3 regions of the Lysinibacillus sp. KU-BSD001 genome follow, and region 2 is predicted to be linked to each of the others. Evidence: riboswitches for the same ligand, from Rfam matches in the RefSeq annotation. Region 2 holds a riboswitch; each other region holds the start of a gene.

Region 1 (5,604 bases), on a different contig from region 2:
TAAGGCAGGTTGTTGTGATTTCACTTCAACGGGTTTTAAACTATTTAATTTTTTGTCATAAGCTATAATTTCATACGTATGTGGAACTGTTACATCTACATTTTTATCGACAAATGACAGACTCGTTGTGTAGCCAACTACTTTGCCATCTCGAAGTATTTCATAACCCATAGCAGCATCTTTATTTGCCGCATCAATATCATATGTGATGGTCATCTCATTTTTTTCTTTATTTGCTTTTAGAGCGTGTATCGTAACACTCGCATTGTTTGAGAATCCAGCCCCTTCATAGCCTCGTCCTACACTATGCATGTATTGTAATTTCACACTTGGTTTAGGTAAATGAGCTACCTTTTCCTTCATCTTAACTGTAGCGGTTACATAGCCCCAATCTTCGAAAAATGCGGTTAAGTCTGTTTCTGTCGCTAAAGATAAACCTACAACTAATCTTTGCAAGTTGCTTCCTAAGCCATTCATCACGCCATTTGGATTTGTTCGAGCAATGCGAGAAGCCTTACCATAGCTGTCTTCTCCGTAATAATATTGCACTTGCTCAAGGATGCCTAAGTAAGTCCAGAAGCCATGGTTTACTGTTTCACCTGAAAATCTTTTGTATAATGTGTTCCAATCTACGCGGTCGTTATGACTGTTTTCGAATTTCTTTCTCATGATTACTGAATAAAGATTGTTCGTGATTTCACCGTGTTCCATCGTGGAGTTATTAATGTTATGGCCCCATTCATGGAAATAAACCCAACCATCATTACCAGAAACACCAAATGGTTTTACGATTTGTTTGAAGAAGCCATCATCTCTTCTAGGGGAGTTCCCACCGTTATATCCTGTGTATCCCCAGTCAGACCATCCATAAGGTCCTTTCGTAAACACCCTTGAAGTAAACTTTGCATTAAAGCGGCGATCGTTTTCTGTATAACCGCTAATTGTTTGGAACTCTTTCCACATGCTTTCCCAGTCATTCATTGTGTCTGCTACTGTTTTGCCTGTCGGTTTTAATTCCTGTATGCCTTTTAGTGCACCAGCAGCAGTTGTAGAAATTGTATTGTTTTCAGAAACAAGCTCTGCCACATTATAGATAACGTCTTTCGGGATGCCACTGGCAAAGTCATTGTCATTTGTACTAATGTTCGCCACATATGCTTCTAACTCTTTTTCAAACGCTGCAGGGTCCGTTTTGCCGTGATAGTAAACAGGGAAGGCTGTACCACCAACTAATCGTACTTTCGGTGCATAAGCTTGCTCATTTGGTAACGCGGGGTTTTCTACATAGACAACGGCAGGTTTCATATTGTCATAGGAAGGAGCTGTTATCGTATTTAACCCTGGTTTTAATGAATATCTTCTAATCCAGCCGTTTTTATCATCCGCTATTTGTCCTAAAATTAAGTTCGGCATGACGCCATTTTCATTGGCATCCACAAAAACTTGAATCGTCTCACCCGGCACGACATATCGGCCAAATGTATCTAAAGAGAAAGAGGTTCTGGCAATTTGATGCTCTCTTGCTTCTGTACTCGAGTTCCCTCGTTGTGATGCAGTGACGATTGCCTCGTTCGAAACATTGACATTATTGAGTATATCTTTTGCGATATGTAAGTTTACTTGTAACTGCTCCTTTAATGGGTGTGTAGCAGCCTCTGCCTCTAATTGATTGATAACACTTAATGAAGCAAATTCAGGCTTTAATTCATTCATTAAGCCGTTCGTAAATAGGCTGTTTATTTTTTCTGTTAAAGGATCTTCTTTATAAAATTGAAATTCTGCTGCACTTGCCCAGTCTTGATTTGCTTTTTTAAAGACAAATTTTACGCGCTTAAACGTAGTAGGGGCAAACTGAATTTCTACAATATCGCCAGTAGAACCTGTATATTCACCTGAAGATACGAGCGTAAAATTATCACCTGTGTCTGTCGGGGAGCTATAGATGTCAAACTGTTGGGCAAAACCTTTCCCTCGTACACTTTCTTGGCGAGCCGCGTAAACAATACGATTCAATGTCATCGTTTCATTAAAATTAATGACAACTTCATTTGTGAATGTGGCGCTATTTGGCTTACCTGTTTCCCAGTGTGTATTCATATCGCCATCGATTGCTTTATCAATCGTAGAGCTATAATATTTTCCACCATTGTTTGTAATCGATTTAATATTCGTGTTGGCTATTTTAAATACGTCATTGTAGGCACTTAAAATGTCTTTTCCGTATAAATCAAATTTCTTAATGGAAGCAGTCGCCATATTAGCTTGGGCTGTTGTCGTGACGGTGCTCCCATTCGGACTTTCACTCGCTAACACATTTATTGGGCCGCCGACTAAATTGAAGACCAAGGCCGCTACGGATGCCATCTTAATAACTTTCATACATAATTCCTCCTGATGATTTAATTCCTAAGAAGCACATAAAAAAGCTACTCAAAAAAGAGTAGCTTAATTTCACATAAGGGCATCTTTAAAAAACTCCACACAAAAATGCTTCGTTTTTAATCGTGCCTTACTAAACAAAAAGTAGAATGTACTCTTCGGCAACTGGCTGACATAGTTGTATAAACCTTAGTCCCTATAGCTTTGCGTCCCTAAATTTCTTTAGGTTTGCCTATTCAATTTTTCTACTTAAAGAATAGCATAGTGAGAATTATTTCCAAAGAACAATTAGCCCTAAATTTATTACTGCTCATTAGGTTAAATGGGCGAGGAGATTAAGTGAACAAAAAGTGAACTCACTAAATGATAGGTAATAGGGTAGGTAGAGAAGGGGGACATACCAGTTCGCCTAAACGTTGACGAATTGGTGTGTCCCCATTCTATTAATTATAACCAATATTCTTATCGAATAAATGCGCCTTCTTTTACTACGACTTTGCCTGCTTTAATAACTGTATTTGTATGGTTCATGCCGTAGAAATATTGCAATTGTTTATAGTTTGGTACATTGAGTAATAAGATATCAGCTTTTTTACCAACTTCTAAAGAGCCAATTTTCTCACCACGATTAATCGCATAGGCGGCGTTAATCGTTGTAGCAACAAGTACTTCTTCCATTGTCATCCCCATATTCATACAAGCTAAATTTTGGATGAATGGTAAAGAAATTGTCGGTGATGAGCCTGGATTGAAATCGCTAGAAATTGCAACAGGTACACCGCGATCAATCATGAGTCGTCCACGTGCAAAAGGGGCACGTAAGAAAAATGCTGTTCCCGGTAATAGTACGGCAATTGTGCCGGCTTTTGCCATTGCTTCAATACCTTCATCAGATGCTACTAATAAGTGTTCTGCAGAAATGGCACCAAGCTCCGCGGCAAGTTCAGCTCCTTCATACGGTTCGATTTCGTCCGCGTGAATTTTTGGTGTTAGACCGTAGTCCTTCCCAGCTAATAAAATTTTTCGAGATTGTTCGGGTGTGAAGACGCCTTTTTCACAGAAAACATCATTAAATTCTGCTAAACCTAGCTCCGCTACTTTCGGTAGCATTTCGTTAATGACTGCATCCACAAAATCATCTTCGCGTCCTTTATATTCACTTGGTACAGCATGGGCACCCATGAATGTAGAAACAAGGTCGATTTCATGTGTTTCTTGTAATTTTTTTACTACTTCCAGCTGCTTTTTTTCTGTTTCCCAATCTAGACCGTAGCCTGATTTTGCTTCAACTGTTGTGACACCGTATGTTAAAAACTGATTTAAAATTTTATAAGATTTTTCATATAATTCATCAAAAGAAGCTTCACGTGTTTTGGTTGTTGTATAGTGAATACCACCGCCCGCATTCATAATTTCCATGTAGGTAGCACCGCGTAAACGCATATTTAATTCGTGTTCACGTGTACCTCCATGGACAAGGTGCGTATGGCAATCGACAAGTCCTGGCATGACGACTTTGCCCGTTGCGTCCACAACGTCTGCCTGTGCCACTTGCTCGGCAAATTGTTTTTTGATTTCAGCGAGAGGACCAATCGCAATAATGCGATCGCCCTCTACTAAAATACTGCCATTTTCAATAATAGATAACTCACTCATGGCTTTGCCTGTACGTGGTCCATTTACGGTACTTTGCATCGTAATAATTTCATTTGCATTTTTGATTAATAATGGCATATCAGCATCATCCTTTTAACATTGGCATATTAACGCCCTTCTCTTTTGCCGTACGAATAGCAATCTCATAACCAGCATCCGCATGACGTACAACACCCATACCTGGGTCAGCTACTAATACGCGGTTAATTTTGTCTGCTGCTAGTTGAGAGCCATCTGCTACTAAAACTTGCCCTGCATGTTGTGAGTAACCCATACCTACGCCACCGCCGTGGTGAATACTTACCCAGCTAGCACCACCAGCTGTATTCACAAGTGCGTTCAGTAATGGCCAGTCAGATACAGCGTCTGTACCGTCACGCATACCTTCTGTTTCACGGTTTGGAGAAGCAACCGAACCAGAGTCTAAGTGATCACGACCAAATACGATCGGTGCTTTTAATTCACCATTCGCTACCATTTCGTTTACACGAAGCGCAAAGCGGTGACGGTCACCATAGCCTAGCCAGCAAATACGAGATGGTAGCCCTTGCCATTTAACCATTTTTTGTGCCATATCAATCCAGTTAACTAATCCTTCATCATCCGCAAACATTTCTTTTGCAAGTGCATCTGTTTTATAAATATCTTCTGGATCACCTGATAAAGCTGCCCAGCGGAATGGTCCTTTCCCTTCACAGAATAGCGGACGGATGTAAGCTGGTACGAAGCCAGGGAAATCAAAGGCATTTTCTACACCCATTTCTTGTGCGTACGCGCGGATGTTATTACCGTAGTCGAATGTTTCCGCACCTGCTGCTTGGAATTCTAGCATTGTACGAACATGCTCTGCCATTGTTTCTTTTGCTTTTTGTTCGTATGTTTTTGGATGGTTTTTGCGCAGTTCTAGCGCTTCCTCGTAGCTCATACCATTTGGCACATAGCCGTTGATTGGATCATGTGCGGATGTTTGGTCTGTTACAAAATCAGGAATGATGCCACGATTTAATAATTCACGGTTGACATCTGCACAGTTGCCAACTAAGCCAATAGATGCAGGTTCTTTTGCCGCTGTTAATTTGTTAACTAACTCGATTGCTTCATCTACTGTTTCAACGATATAGTCACAGTATCCTTCTTTAATTTTACGCTCAATGCGAGCACGTTCTACTTCGACTACCAGAATAACTGCACCAGCCATTTTCCCTGCTAATGGTTGAGCACCACTCATACCGCCCATACCACCAGTTAAAATAAACTTACCGCGAAGGTCTGGTGTACCGAATTTTTTCTTTCCAGCTTCTACAAAGCTTAAGTATGTTCCTTGTAAAATGCCTTGAGCACCGATGTAAATCCAGCTACCAGCTGTCATTTGTCCATACATCATTAAATTGCGTTCTTCCAGTTTATAGAAATGTTCCCAGTTCGCCCATCCTGGCACTAAGTTCGAGTTTGCAATTAACACTCGTGGTGCGTTTTCATGTGTTTTGAATACAGCAACTGGTTTCCCAGATTGCACAAGCATTGTTTCATCATTTTCTAGCTCTTTTAATGTTTCAATTATTTTATGGA
Region 2 (5,604 bases):
GCTTGTGACAGTATAAATCCAATGCCTTACGCAATTTTCGCGTAAGGCATTTTTAATGGAGTTTTAAAAAATTTTCATGTGATTTTAATGTTTTTTGTGTAATTTATAAGTACACAATATAAAAAAGGGGGACAACAAGGATGAATGATCATCACGAACAATCTGATACACAATTGACACCTCTACAAGAACGATTAAAGCGGGAAGAAGAGGAACGAAATAAACGGGCAATGAAAAGAAAGAATGGCAGTAAAGCAGGCTATTTTATGAGCGGCTTATCAGGGATTGTCATCGGTGCTTTACTCATGTGGTTACTACTGCCATCGCTGGCAAATCAATTACCAGGAACAACGACTGAAACGAAGGAACAAATAGGAACAGAGCAAACGGCTACTGTTGTCACAACGGATATTACAACGGCCGTTGAGAAAGTATCCGAAGCGGTTGTCGGTATTTCGAACTATCAAATTGTCCAAAATAATGTAGGTGGCTTTTGGTTTGGCCAAGGCGGTATACAACAAAATCAACAAGAAGAAGGCGAACTTCAAGAAGCAGGCACAGGTTCTGGTGTGATTTATAAAATCGAAAATGGTGAAGCCTTTATCGTGACAAACCACCATGTGATTGAAAAGGCAGAAAAGCTAGAAATTACATTAGCAGATGGCTCGAAAAAAGAGGCAACGTTAGTTGGAGGCGACATTTGGACCGATTTAGCGGTCATTAAAGTGAAAGCAGATGGTATTAAAACCGTCGCAAAATTTGGTGATTCCGATGTATTAAAACAAGGGGAAACGGTGATCGCTATCGGGAATCCGCTTGGTTTAGATTTTTATGGTTCGGTAACTGTTGGGGTTATTTCGGGTACAGACCGCGCAGTACCAGTGGACTTAAATGGCGATGGTACAGAAGACTGGCAATCTGAAGTACTGCAGACAGATGCAGCCATTAACGGGGGTAACTCAGGTGGTGCCTTAGTGAATATTAACGGTGATTTAATCGGTATTAACTCCATGAAAATTGCAGCAGAATCGGTTGAAGGTTTAGGATTTGCTATTCCAATTAATACCGTTATCCCAGTCATTCAGCAGCTTGAAACGAACGGTCAGGTAAAACGTCCAGCAATGGGTATTTCATTAATGGATTTAACCGATGTGCCAGCATTTTATCAAGCGCAAACATTACAATTACCTGAAGGGATTACAACAGGTGTAGTTGTCGCTGAAGTGGTAGAAGGCTCTGCAGCCGATCAAGCGGGGATGAAACAATATGATGTCATTTTTGAAATGGACGGTCAACCAATTGAGAACAGCATCGATCTTCGCCAGCACTTATATACAAAAACAAACATTGGCGATACATTAAGTGTCAAAGTATATCGCGCAGGAAAAGTAGTTGAATTAAACTTAGTATTAAAAGAAAGTACGACATAACTGTGGATAACTGAATAAAACTTTTCACAGCAAGTAGTGAAAGAAAGGCTTTTCTTTCCTACTTGTTTTTTGTTTGTTACAATGGTTGTGGATAATTCCGAGAAAATTGTGAATAAGTTTGTGGAAATTTCAAACTATTGGAGGAAGAAAATAATGAAAAAATATAGCTGTGAAACCCATATAGATCATGCGTTAGACATGTTCGTAGCAGAGACCGAAGACTTTCCAATTATGGAAAAAATATTAGATGCGGAAAAGTTATCCACAAAATGTGCTTACTGTGAAGAGCATGCAACATATATTGTATCAAGTAAATAACTTTACACAATATATAGAAAATGTCTGTGGATATGTGGATAACTTTTGTGGATAACGTGTTTGTAAATGAAATGTAAAGGTGGATAAGTTGTGAATATTACCATCATATCAGTTGGAAAATTAAAAGAGAAGTATTTAAAAATGGGAATTGATGAATATGCGAAACGTCTTTCTAGCTATGCGAAACTCGATTTTGTAGAAGTGCCAGACGAGAAGGCACCCGAGCAATTATCAGATGCAGAGATGGAGCAGGTAAAGAAAAAGGAAGGCGAGCGTATTCTAGCAAAAGTCAATGACGGTACATATGTCATCGCACTTGCGTTAGATGGCAAAATGAAAACGAGCGAACAAATGGCAGCCGATCTCGATGCACTTATGACATACGGCAAAAGCAAAGTCGCCTTCATCATCGGTGGCTCACTCGGTCTACATGACGATGTATTAAAACGCGCTGACGAAAAACTATGCTTTGGCAAAATGACCCTCCCCCACCAACTAATGAAGCTTGTGTTGGTCGAACAGATTTATCGGAGTTTTAGGATTATTAAGGGGGAACCTTACCATAAGTAAATGAAGTTTTTACAATATATGAACTGTACCTCGTTATAATTTAAGTGATTATAACAAGGTACAGTTTTTTATTTTAATTAGGTGCTTTATTTGCTAATTGGAGTTGAATTGTTTGAGGATCTTCGGGAATTTTTCCATTTTTCCCTATGAAATTAAATAATTTTTTAGAGTAACTTAAATTACATTATAAAGTTCCGTATTTAAATCATAAAGCGTATCTAAATACTCATTGCAGCTTCAACCAATTGTTGTATTAGGAATTTATCAATATTTATGTATGACCATTAAACTATATTAGAGTAAATTAAAGATAGATAGAGATAGGGAAAAATAGATATAGATAGGTATAAAGGTAGTTTCGTGTATGTGGATTTGGTATTATGATAGCCTTGTAACATATAAAATAACCAAGTGAAAAAGGCAAACCACGAGAAATCGTGAGACGCAAAGCCAAGGGCCTGGACCACGCTATGTGGATGGCAGCCGGTTACCGCAAGGATTCAGAGTCCTTTTATTTGAGCCTTGTTAAGAGGCTTATTTTTATGCGCGTTTTTCCTAATTCACTACTGAAAGGTAGGGTAAAGAACATGGGTAAAAGTGTATCAAGTAAAATTTCGGTATTAATAGCATTTGTGTTAATTTTGCAAATATTCTTGTTTCCAATGAAAAATGTTTTGGGAGCAACAGATAATAGCATTCTGCCGCCAAGTAACCTTGCTTACCAACATATCACAGCAGATGATGTGAAGCTTACTTGGAGTTCGGTAGTCAGTGCCACTGGCTATAAAATATATGAAATTACAGAAGGTCAATTAATATCACATGGTACAGTTACTACGAACAATTACACGATTAATGACCTTCCAGAAGGATCTTACACATATGTTGTTTCAACATTAAGTGCTAATGGAGAGTCTGGTCCTGGTGAACCTATCACAGTGAATGTCGTTTATCCAACGATGGCAGCACCAACACTTACGTACACTTTACAAAACGTAAATGACATTAACTTGAGCTGGACGACTTCTCAGTATGCGGAAGAGTATAAAGTGTACCAAATTGGACTAAATGGTGAGAACACTTTAGTTACTACAGTAAAAGGTAAAACGTATACGATTTCAAATGCTCCAGAAGGAGACTTCACGTACGCGGTTTCGTCATTTAACTCTAAATATGGAGAGTCGCCAATTTCTAATACTGTAAGCGCAACAAGTGTTCATCCAGAAATGGTAGCACCAACGAATTTGACGTATACAATTGCAAATGTCAATGACATAACGTTAAAATGGTCTGCTTCTACAAATGCAACAGGTTATAACGTATATCAAATTGTTGATGGTCAAAAAATATTAAAGAGTACAGTAACAGGATTGAGTGTTACCTATACGAACACTCCAAGTGGGGAATCCGTATATGAAGTTCATTCTGTAAGTAGCCGTTTTGGAGAATCGGCAGAAGGAAGTCAAATAACGGTGACTATAGGATCACTAACAATGCTTCCTCCATCAAACGTAACGCATACAATTGCAAATCTTAATGATGTTACGTTAAAATGGAACGCTGCTGCAAATGCGACAAGCTATAAAGTATATCAAATTATTGATGGTCAAAAAATATTAAAGAGTACAGTAACAGGGACGAGTGTAACTTATATGAATATCCCTGGTGGGGAATCCGTATATGAAGTTTATTCTGTAAGTAGCCGCTTTGGGGAATCAGCAGAAGGAAGTCAAATAACGGTAACTGTAGAATCGGTAACGATGCTTCCCCCATCAAACGTAACATATACAATTGCAAATCTTAATGATGTTACGTTAAAATGGAACGTTGCTGCAAATGCGACAAGCTATAAAGTATATCAAATTATCGATGGTCAAAAAATATTAAAGAGTACAGTAACAGGGACGAGTGTAACTTATACGAATATCCCTGGTGGGGAATCCGTATATGAAGTTTATTCTGTAAGTAGCCGCTTTGGGGAATCAGCAGAAGGAAGTCAAATAACGGTAACTGTAGAATCGGTAACGATGCTTCCCCCATCAAACGTAACATATACAATTGCAAATCTTAATGATGTTACGTTAAAATGGAACGCTGCTGCAAATGCGACAAGCTATAAAGTATATCAAATTATCGATGGTCAAAAAATATTAAAGAGTACAGTAACAGGGACGAGTGCAACTTATACGAATATTCCTAGTGGGGAGTCCGTATATGAAGTTCATTCTGTAAGTAGTCGTTTCGGTGAGTCGATAGAAGGTAGCCGAGTAAATGTAATTATCGAAGAAGTTGTGATGACACCGCCAAGCAATGTTACGTATACAATTGCGAACGGAAATGACATTGTTTTAAAATGGGACGCTGCTACAAATGCGACAAGCTATAAAGTGTATCAAATTATTAATGGACAAAAAGTATTAAAGAGTACAGTAACGACAACAAGTGTTACATATGCAAACTCTTCATCGGGGGACTATGCGTACGAAATTTATTCTGTAAGTAGTCGTTTTGGTGAGTCGGCAGAAGGGATTTCAATTTCTGTAACGCTAGAGCCTGTTGTAATGGCAGCACCAACGAATCCGACATATACAGCAGCTAACATTAATGATATTACATTAAAATGGGATACTGTTACAAATGCAACAAGCTATAAAGTATATCAAATTATTAATGGACAAAAAGTATTAAAAAGTACAGTAACTAATACAAGTGCAACGTACACGTATTTGCCAGCAGGTGATTACAACTATGAAATTTACGCTTTTTCTAGCCGTTTTGGAGAGTCAGCGGAAAGTGCGAAAATTTCTTTCAAAATTGAATTTCCTCAAATGAGTCCGCCGGCAAACTTAACGTATATTATTAAAAATACTTCGGACTTCACTTTAAATTGGGATGCTGTAGAAAACGCGACAAGCTATAAAGTGTATCAAATAATTGATGGAAAAAAGGTTTTGAAAAATACTGTTACTGGAACGACTATTAACTATACAAAGATGGCACCAGGTGAATATACCTATGAAATACATTCTGTAAGTAACCGTTTTGGAGAATCAGTAGAAGGTAGTAAAGCTTCTTTAACATTAAATGAAGTAGATTTACCTGCACCAACAAATTTAGCGTATACAATTCTTAATGGAAATGACATTAAGTTGACGTGGACAGCTGTTACAGGTGCATCGAACTATAAAGTTTACGAAATTGTCGATGGTCAAAGAATTTTAAAGAGCACGTTAACAGGAACGACTGTAACTTATACGAACCAATCAGAAGGGGCTCACAACTATGT
Region 3 (5,604 bases), on a different contig from region 2:
TATTTGTTCACCTGTATATACCGTTCCTAAATACGCCTGTAACTTTTCCATCGTATTGAGCGTTTCAGCCATGTAGCGGTAATCTACCCCTTTATAAGTAAAGGTTGCTTCATTTCGTTTTCCTTCGCCCCCCATCACTACATACCAATAGCCTTGTTGTGCTTCTTCAAACAATGACTGTGCATTGTCTGTTGTAAATTGGATACCATCATCCCCATGTAAATGCGGGTTCTTACTTATAGAGACGATCTTATAATCCATATAACCGTTACGTGTAATTAACATATATAATTGGTTTTCCCCTTCATTTAGGAATCCACTCGTTTCGAGATGGACCAATTCCGCTTTCACTGTAACGGCAAATTCTACTTCCCCGTTTAACCTTGCTACTTCTTTTACTTCCACTAACTCCAGATTTTTTAGTTGTTTTGCTAACAGAGCTACATCAAATTTGTGATCAACAAATAGATTTTGTGCTTCGCTAGGATTGGTTAAAGCGTTGCTAAATAATAGCACAGCCGGGTTTACGTTAAACGGAATATTATATTGTGTTGGCAAGAAGTCTGTACTCAATGCACGCGCGATAAAAGCTGAAAACTGTGCTCTCGTTACTTTTTCATTTGGCTTAAATGTGCCATCTGAATACCCTTTTGCAATATCATGCTCCGCTAAACTGGCTATTGCTTGATAGCCTTTCGCTGTTTTGGGCACATCTTTAAATTCAAATTGCCCTATACTTTCTAGTTGAAAAGCGTTTGCCATTGCTTCTGCAACAGCTTCCCTTGTTAACTGCTCATTTGGATTAAAATTTCCCCCTGCTGGAAAAATTCCTGCTGCCACTGCTGCCGCAATTTCTTGATAAGCGGTGTGCTGTTTGGATACATCTAAAAAATGCGGATCTGGATTATTCGTCGTCTGTAACTGTAACGCTCTCACTAGCATTGTCGCAGCTTGTGCTTTCGTAATCGTTTGCTCTGGTTGGAATGTGCCATCTTTATAGCCTTTAATGATGCTTTGCTCGACTAAGAAGGTAATCTCCTCTTTTGCCCAATACTGATGCTGTACATCTTGAAACGTTGCAGCTGATGCATTAATTCCGCCAAAAAGAAGGCACCCTGTTAGTATTGCTACTGCCGTTCCCCTTTTAACATTTCTCCACATGTTAGCTCCCCCTAATGAATATTATCGTATTGCAAGTCAATCTGGCGTATACATGACAACTAATTTACCGTGCATTATGTTATTATTTAGTATTATTTGTTTGTAAAATTAATCCTTCTCATTTAATGAAATAACCCCATTAGTTTAATTTTACTCAACATTATATACAATATGAAGGTATACTCAATAAGATTACACAAATATCATATTTTATTTTTAATTAAATTGAACATTAAATGTAAATTTATGCCCCTCTGCCCTGAAGTTCATAATGGTTCAGCTACAAACAACAAAAAAGAGTTCTCAAATGAATGAGAACTCTCCATCTATCTGTAAAGTGGCATGTATGTATCAACAAAGTTGAGCGTTTCTTTATACAGCCTTTTTAGCCTCTTAAACTGTCTTTACTTGATCCGTTTCAGCACCTTGATTTAATGCCAAAAGTAATTTTTCTGCATCATCTTGTAAATCGACAAGACTCTGTGCCTCTTGAACTAGTTTTTGCATTGTACTTAATTCATCATCGCTAATTTCAACTAACTCTTCAAACATTTCAACGGATTCCCTGGAAATGAACGAAATGTCTCTCATAGCAGACATAATTTGCTGAGAGCTTGACGATAATTCTTCCGTACTTGCAGATGAATTCGCATTATTATCAGCAATAATTTTTATAGTTTCTACAATTTTTTCGAACATCGTGCCAATTTCTAAAATGGTTGTATTCGTTTGTGCAAACTCTTCTGTTCCTTGATTCATTGATGTGACGACTTTGTCCGTCTCTTCTTGAATATTTTTTACAATATTCGATACTTCAGCAGCTGACTGACGTGATTGTTCAGCTAATTTACGCACTTCATCAGCAACTACAGCAAACCCTTTGCCGTGCTCACCTGCACGAGCTGCTTCGATCGCTGCGTTCAATGCTAATAAATTAATTTGCTCTGAAATCCCTGTAATAACTTTTACAATCATACCAATTTCATGCGATTTTTCCCCAAGTATATTGATTGCATCAAATGTTGTATTAATCGTTTGATTAAATTGCTCCATTTTTACCATCGAATCTTTTAACTTTTCGTTACCTTCTTGCGTCAATTCTAACGTTGTATTGGATTGCTCTGAAATTTGGTTTGATCTGATAGATAGTTCTTCGATCGCTTCTGTCATATCTTCGATCGAAGTAGAGCTCTCTTCAGTAGCAACTAATTGCTTTTTCAATCCTTTCCCTACCTCATCGATTGCAGCCCTTACAATATCAGCCTTCTCAGCTGCATATTCCCCATGTTCCGTAAGGTTCTCACCTTTTTCATTCACATTTTTTGCGAATGAATAAAATTGCGCTGTTACTTGATCTACTGATAATTCCCCCATTCCGTTTATAACCTCATGCGTTATATCGGAATGACGTTTAAGCGAAAAATATTGGTAACCAAAATACAACGATGTACATAATAAAACTACAATAATCCCCAGCATAATCGCTTCCATGAAAAAAAAATCTCCTATTCTACTAATGTATTAACGATGAAATTTTAAAGTTCTTTTACAATGATGTAAATGCCATCTGCTACAGTCGATGGAATATGACTTAACCGCTCATTGTTTTCGTATTTATGAACAATATAGTTTCCTTCTACGTCTACATATTTTGTCATGCCATGATACTTCTCCATCAAACGCATGGACTTCGGATTTGTTGCTTCTCCTAACACAAGTCGTAAGCCTTCTTTTGTTGCTCTTTCTATTAATATATCGCTTAAACTTTGTACAATGTCATGACGATTATGCTCCGCAATGACACCTAATAAAAATAAATGCAGTATTTCTCCATCTTCCATATCTTTCCCATAGCGCTTTTTATAATCTTCTAGGAAACGAATATCGATATCCTCTAATACACGCATTACTACATTCATATCAGCAAACGTGCCGTCAAAAATATCCCCTTCAATAATTTCAAGGGCATTTGTATCCCCAACCAGTGCACCTACCACATTTTTCTCTTCATCTAGTGCAACAGCACAGTAGCCTTGGTGAGCATTTGTCTCGATATATTCCTTTGTAAATTGATAAAAATCTTCGTAAGGTAATTCTAGGGCGTACCCAATGATTGGTTCTTGCACCCATTTGCCAGCAACATCTACTCCAATAAATGTGCTTGCGATACACGCTGCTGCTTTTTCAATTAAATCAGACTGGTCCTTTGTAAGGATTTCATATGTATATAAAGCTTCAATCGTTTGCATGGTAAAATTCCTCTCTAAGATGTCATTATAGTTCATTCAAGACTAACGCATTGCTAATTGCGAAACATTATCCACTACTGTTCCTGGGAAGTTAACTCCCTCTAAAGCATTTCGCACTTGCACATATGCAATTTTAGAGCGTGGATTAACAATCACAATATCTTTGAAACCTAGTGATGCATAAAACATGAGTGTTTGCCCTAGCTCTGCCGAAATCTTTGAAGGAACAGGTGATTGATAAGTGCCATCCGCTACAAATGTATACGCATGTTTCGGTACTTTTGCCAATGTCTCTTGCAAATCGTTTAAATATTCCTCTACAACTTCCGCTTTCAGAAACCCTTGTATTTGAACGTGTAATTCTTTTTTTGCTTCATAAATCGCCATTTTATATTTCGGTTTATCAACGACTATCATCTCTAATCTCCTTTTTATCGTTAGCTATCCTTCCATTGATAGCGTTTGCATGTTTTTATGTGAATGCTACTCAAACAACTACACCAAGATAGCATTCCACCTGTGACTATGACTGATTGCACCTATTGCCTAACGTTTTCTAAACAAAAAAAAACTATCCCTTATAATAATTAGGATAGCCAACCAATCACTTATGATCTTGGCAACCCGACTATCATTATCCAGAAGGATGTTAGACTCGTAGCTTTGCGTCCTTATCTTTCGACAAGTTTGCCTTTTTCAATTTAAAGAAAAATCATAATAATACCACATTAATATGTTAATAGTATAAATTATTTGTAATTTTTTTTCTATACTAGTACTTTTTCTAAAGAATATTAGACTCATTCGAGTATTTTTTTGATAATAATTAGAAATAAGTAAATAATAAGGTAGCATTAGAAGATTATATAAAGAGGTAGTTTCTACTCCTTCTCTGGTGGCAAGGAGAGTAAGAAAGGAGGTAGTGTGGAATTATTTTACCACTACTTATATCCTATATTTACCATATTATGAGAAGAACAATAACAATCATTGTTATAAATAAAAAATAATCATCTACGGAGGAGTAAATTATCACCAAAGAAATTTATGAAAGGAGCTAATGCGCCAAAATAAACAGTCGAACACAATTATTGACGTTACTATATCTACGTGTGAAGAGATATTTTACAATAAGTGAAAACACCTCAAATGGATTGGTAGTCTATCGTGCTAAATCAAAGTACAAGGTAATTAGTAACTCAAATGAAAAGAAACTACAGTTTAGGCACAATCCGCTCTTTATACGTTTTTTGTCTCTTATATAGAGTTTACATTCATTCCTTATACCTTGAACACAAACTCCTGCTAATTCGCTCCTACACATACCTGTTTCGAGCAATAACAGCATAAACATATAATTCCTTACACCCACAAAAGAATGTAAATGCGGCTGCTGTAAAAGCACTTATAATTGTTCATACTTAAAGGGCTCAACTACTTTTATTCCGTCTTATAGTGTGCCGTTTACGATACAAAAATTTAAAGATGCTCTAATGGCTTTTAAACGTGTGTTAATTGTTACTGTTGATATTCCTTTTTTCTTGCAGATGCAGGATTAAACTCTTTTTCTCTAAGCATTTTGTAAAAAAACAATAATTCATTTCTGGAATACTAGATTGTTTGAGATCTTAAACTTCTGATTAGACAATCATTAACAAATAAAAAGCCGTTTGAAAATCAATCTCTTTGATCACTTTTGTTATGTTATTAATTTATAATTTCTGGGTAGATTATTTGTTTTTACGCCTTACCATAATAATCCTTCCTTGTTTATGACAGGATACGCATATGATTTTATGTAAGAATCTTATTTAAGATAAATAAAAAACGCTCCTTACAACAATGTGTAAGAAACGTTGATTTCACTGCATTCGCAAGCAGTCTCATGATACCGGTAGTCGGGGTCGAACCGACACTCCAGAAGGAACACGATTTTGAGTCGTGCGCGTCTGCCAATTCCGCCATACCGGCATAATTTTATTAGAGTAAAATTAAGATAAAAAAAAACCGGATACCCGATTTCAATAAAATTCTGGAGGCGGCTACCGGATTTGAACCGGTGATAAGGGTGTTGCAGACCCGTGCCTTACCACTTGGCTAAGCCGCCAGAGAATATTGGAGCGGAAGACGGGGTTCGAACCCGCGACCCCCACCTTGGCAAGGTGGTGTTCTACCACTGAACTACTTCCGCGAA

The links. Region 2 has a riboswitch for cyclic di-GMP ahead of AAGS61_RS16860 (OmpL47-type beta-barrel domain-containing protein). Riboswitches for the same ligand answer to the same signal wherever they lie in the genome.
Region 1: linked by a shared signal. The riboswitch ahead of AAGS61_RS14730 (NPCBM/NEW2 domain-containing protein) and the one ahead of AAGS61_RS16860 (OmpL47-type beta-barrel domain-containing protein) in region 2 are both predicted to bind cyclic di-GMP.
Region 3: linked by a shared signal. The riboswitch ahead of AAGS61_RS11415 (hypothetical protein) and the one ahead of AAGS61_RS16860 (OmpL47-type beta-barrel domain-containing protein) in region 2 are both predicted to bind cyclic di-GMP.

The regions. Positions count from the first base shown of each region.
Region 1 covers NZ_JBDQZI010000010.1:122,221-127,824, reverse strand. The annotation lists gene AAGS61_RS14730 (NPCBM/NEW2 domain-containing protein) at 1-2,379, opposite strand, end outside; cyclic di-GMP riboswitch class I at 2,537-2,622, opposite strand; gene hutI (imidazolonepropionase) at 2,842-4,113, opposite strand; gene hutU (urocanate hydratase) at 4,121-5,604, opposite strand, start outside.
Region 2 covers NZ_JBDQZI010000013.1:106,364-111,967, reverse strand. The annotation lists gene AAGS61_RS16880 (MBL fold metallo-hydrolase) at 1-16, shown strand, start outside; gene AAGS61_RS16875 (S1C family serine protease) at 141-1,430, shown strand; gene AAGS61_RS16870 (CxxH/CxxC protein) at 1,584-1,748, shown strand; gene rlmH (23S rRNA (pseudouridine(1915)-N(3))-methyltransferase RlmH) at 1,839-2,318, shown strand; cyclic di-GMP riboswitch class I at 2,728-2,813, shown strand; gene AAGS61_RS16860 (OmpL47-type beta-barrel domain-containing protein) at 2,906-5,604, shown strand, end outside.
Region 3 covers NZ_JBDQZI010000006.1:203,391-208,994, forward strand. The annotation lists gene AAGS61_RS11400 (DL-endopeptidase inhibitor IseA family protein) at 1-1,161, opposite strand, end outside; gene AAGS61_RS11405 (methyl-accepting chemotaxis protein) at 1,555-2,652, opposite strand; gene AAGS61_RS11410 (hypothetical protein) at 2,697-3,410, opposite strand; gene AAGS61_RS11415 (hypothetical protein) at 3,453-3,827, opposite strand; cyclic di-GMP riboswitch class I at 4,026-4,112, opposite strand; tRNA gene AAGS61_RS11420 (tRNA-Leu) at 5,300-5,381, opposite strand; tRNA gene AAGS61_RS11425 (tRNA-Cys) at 5,444-5,517, opposite strand; tRNA gene AAGS61_RS11430 (tRNA-Gly) at 5,527-5,601, opposite strand.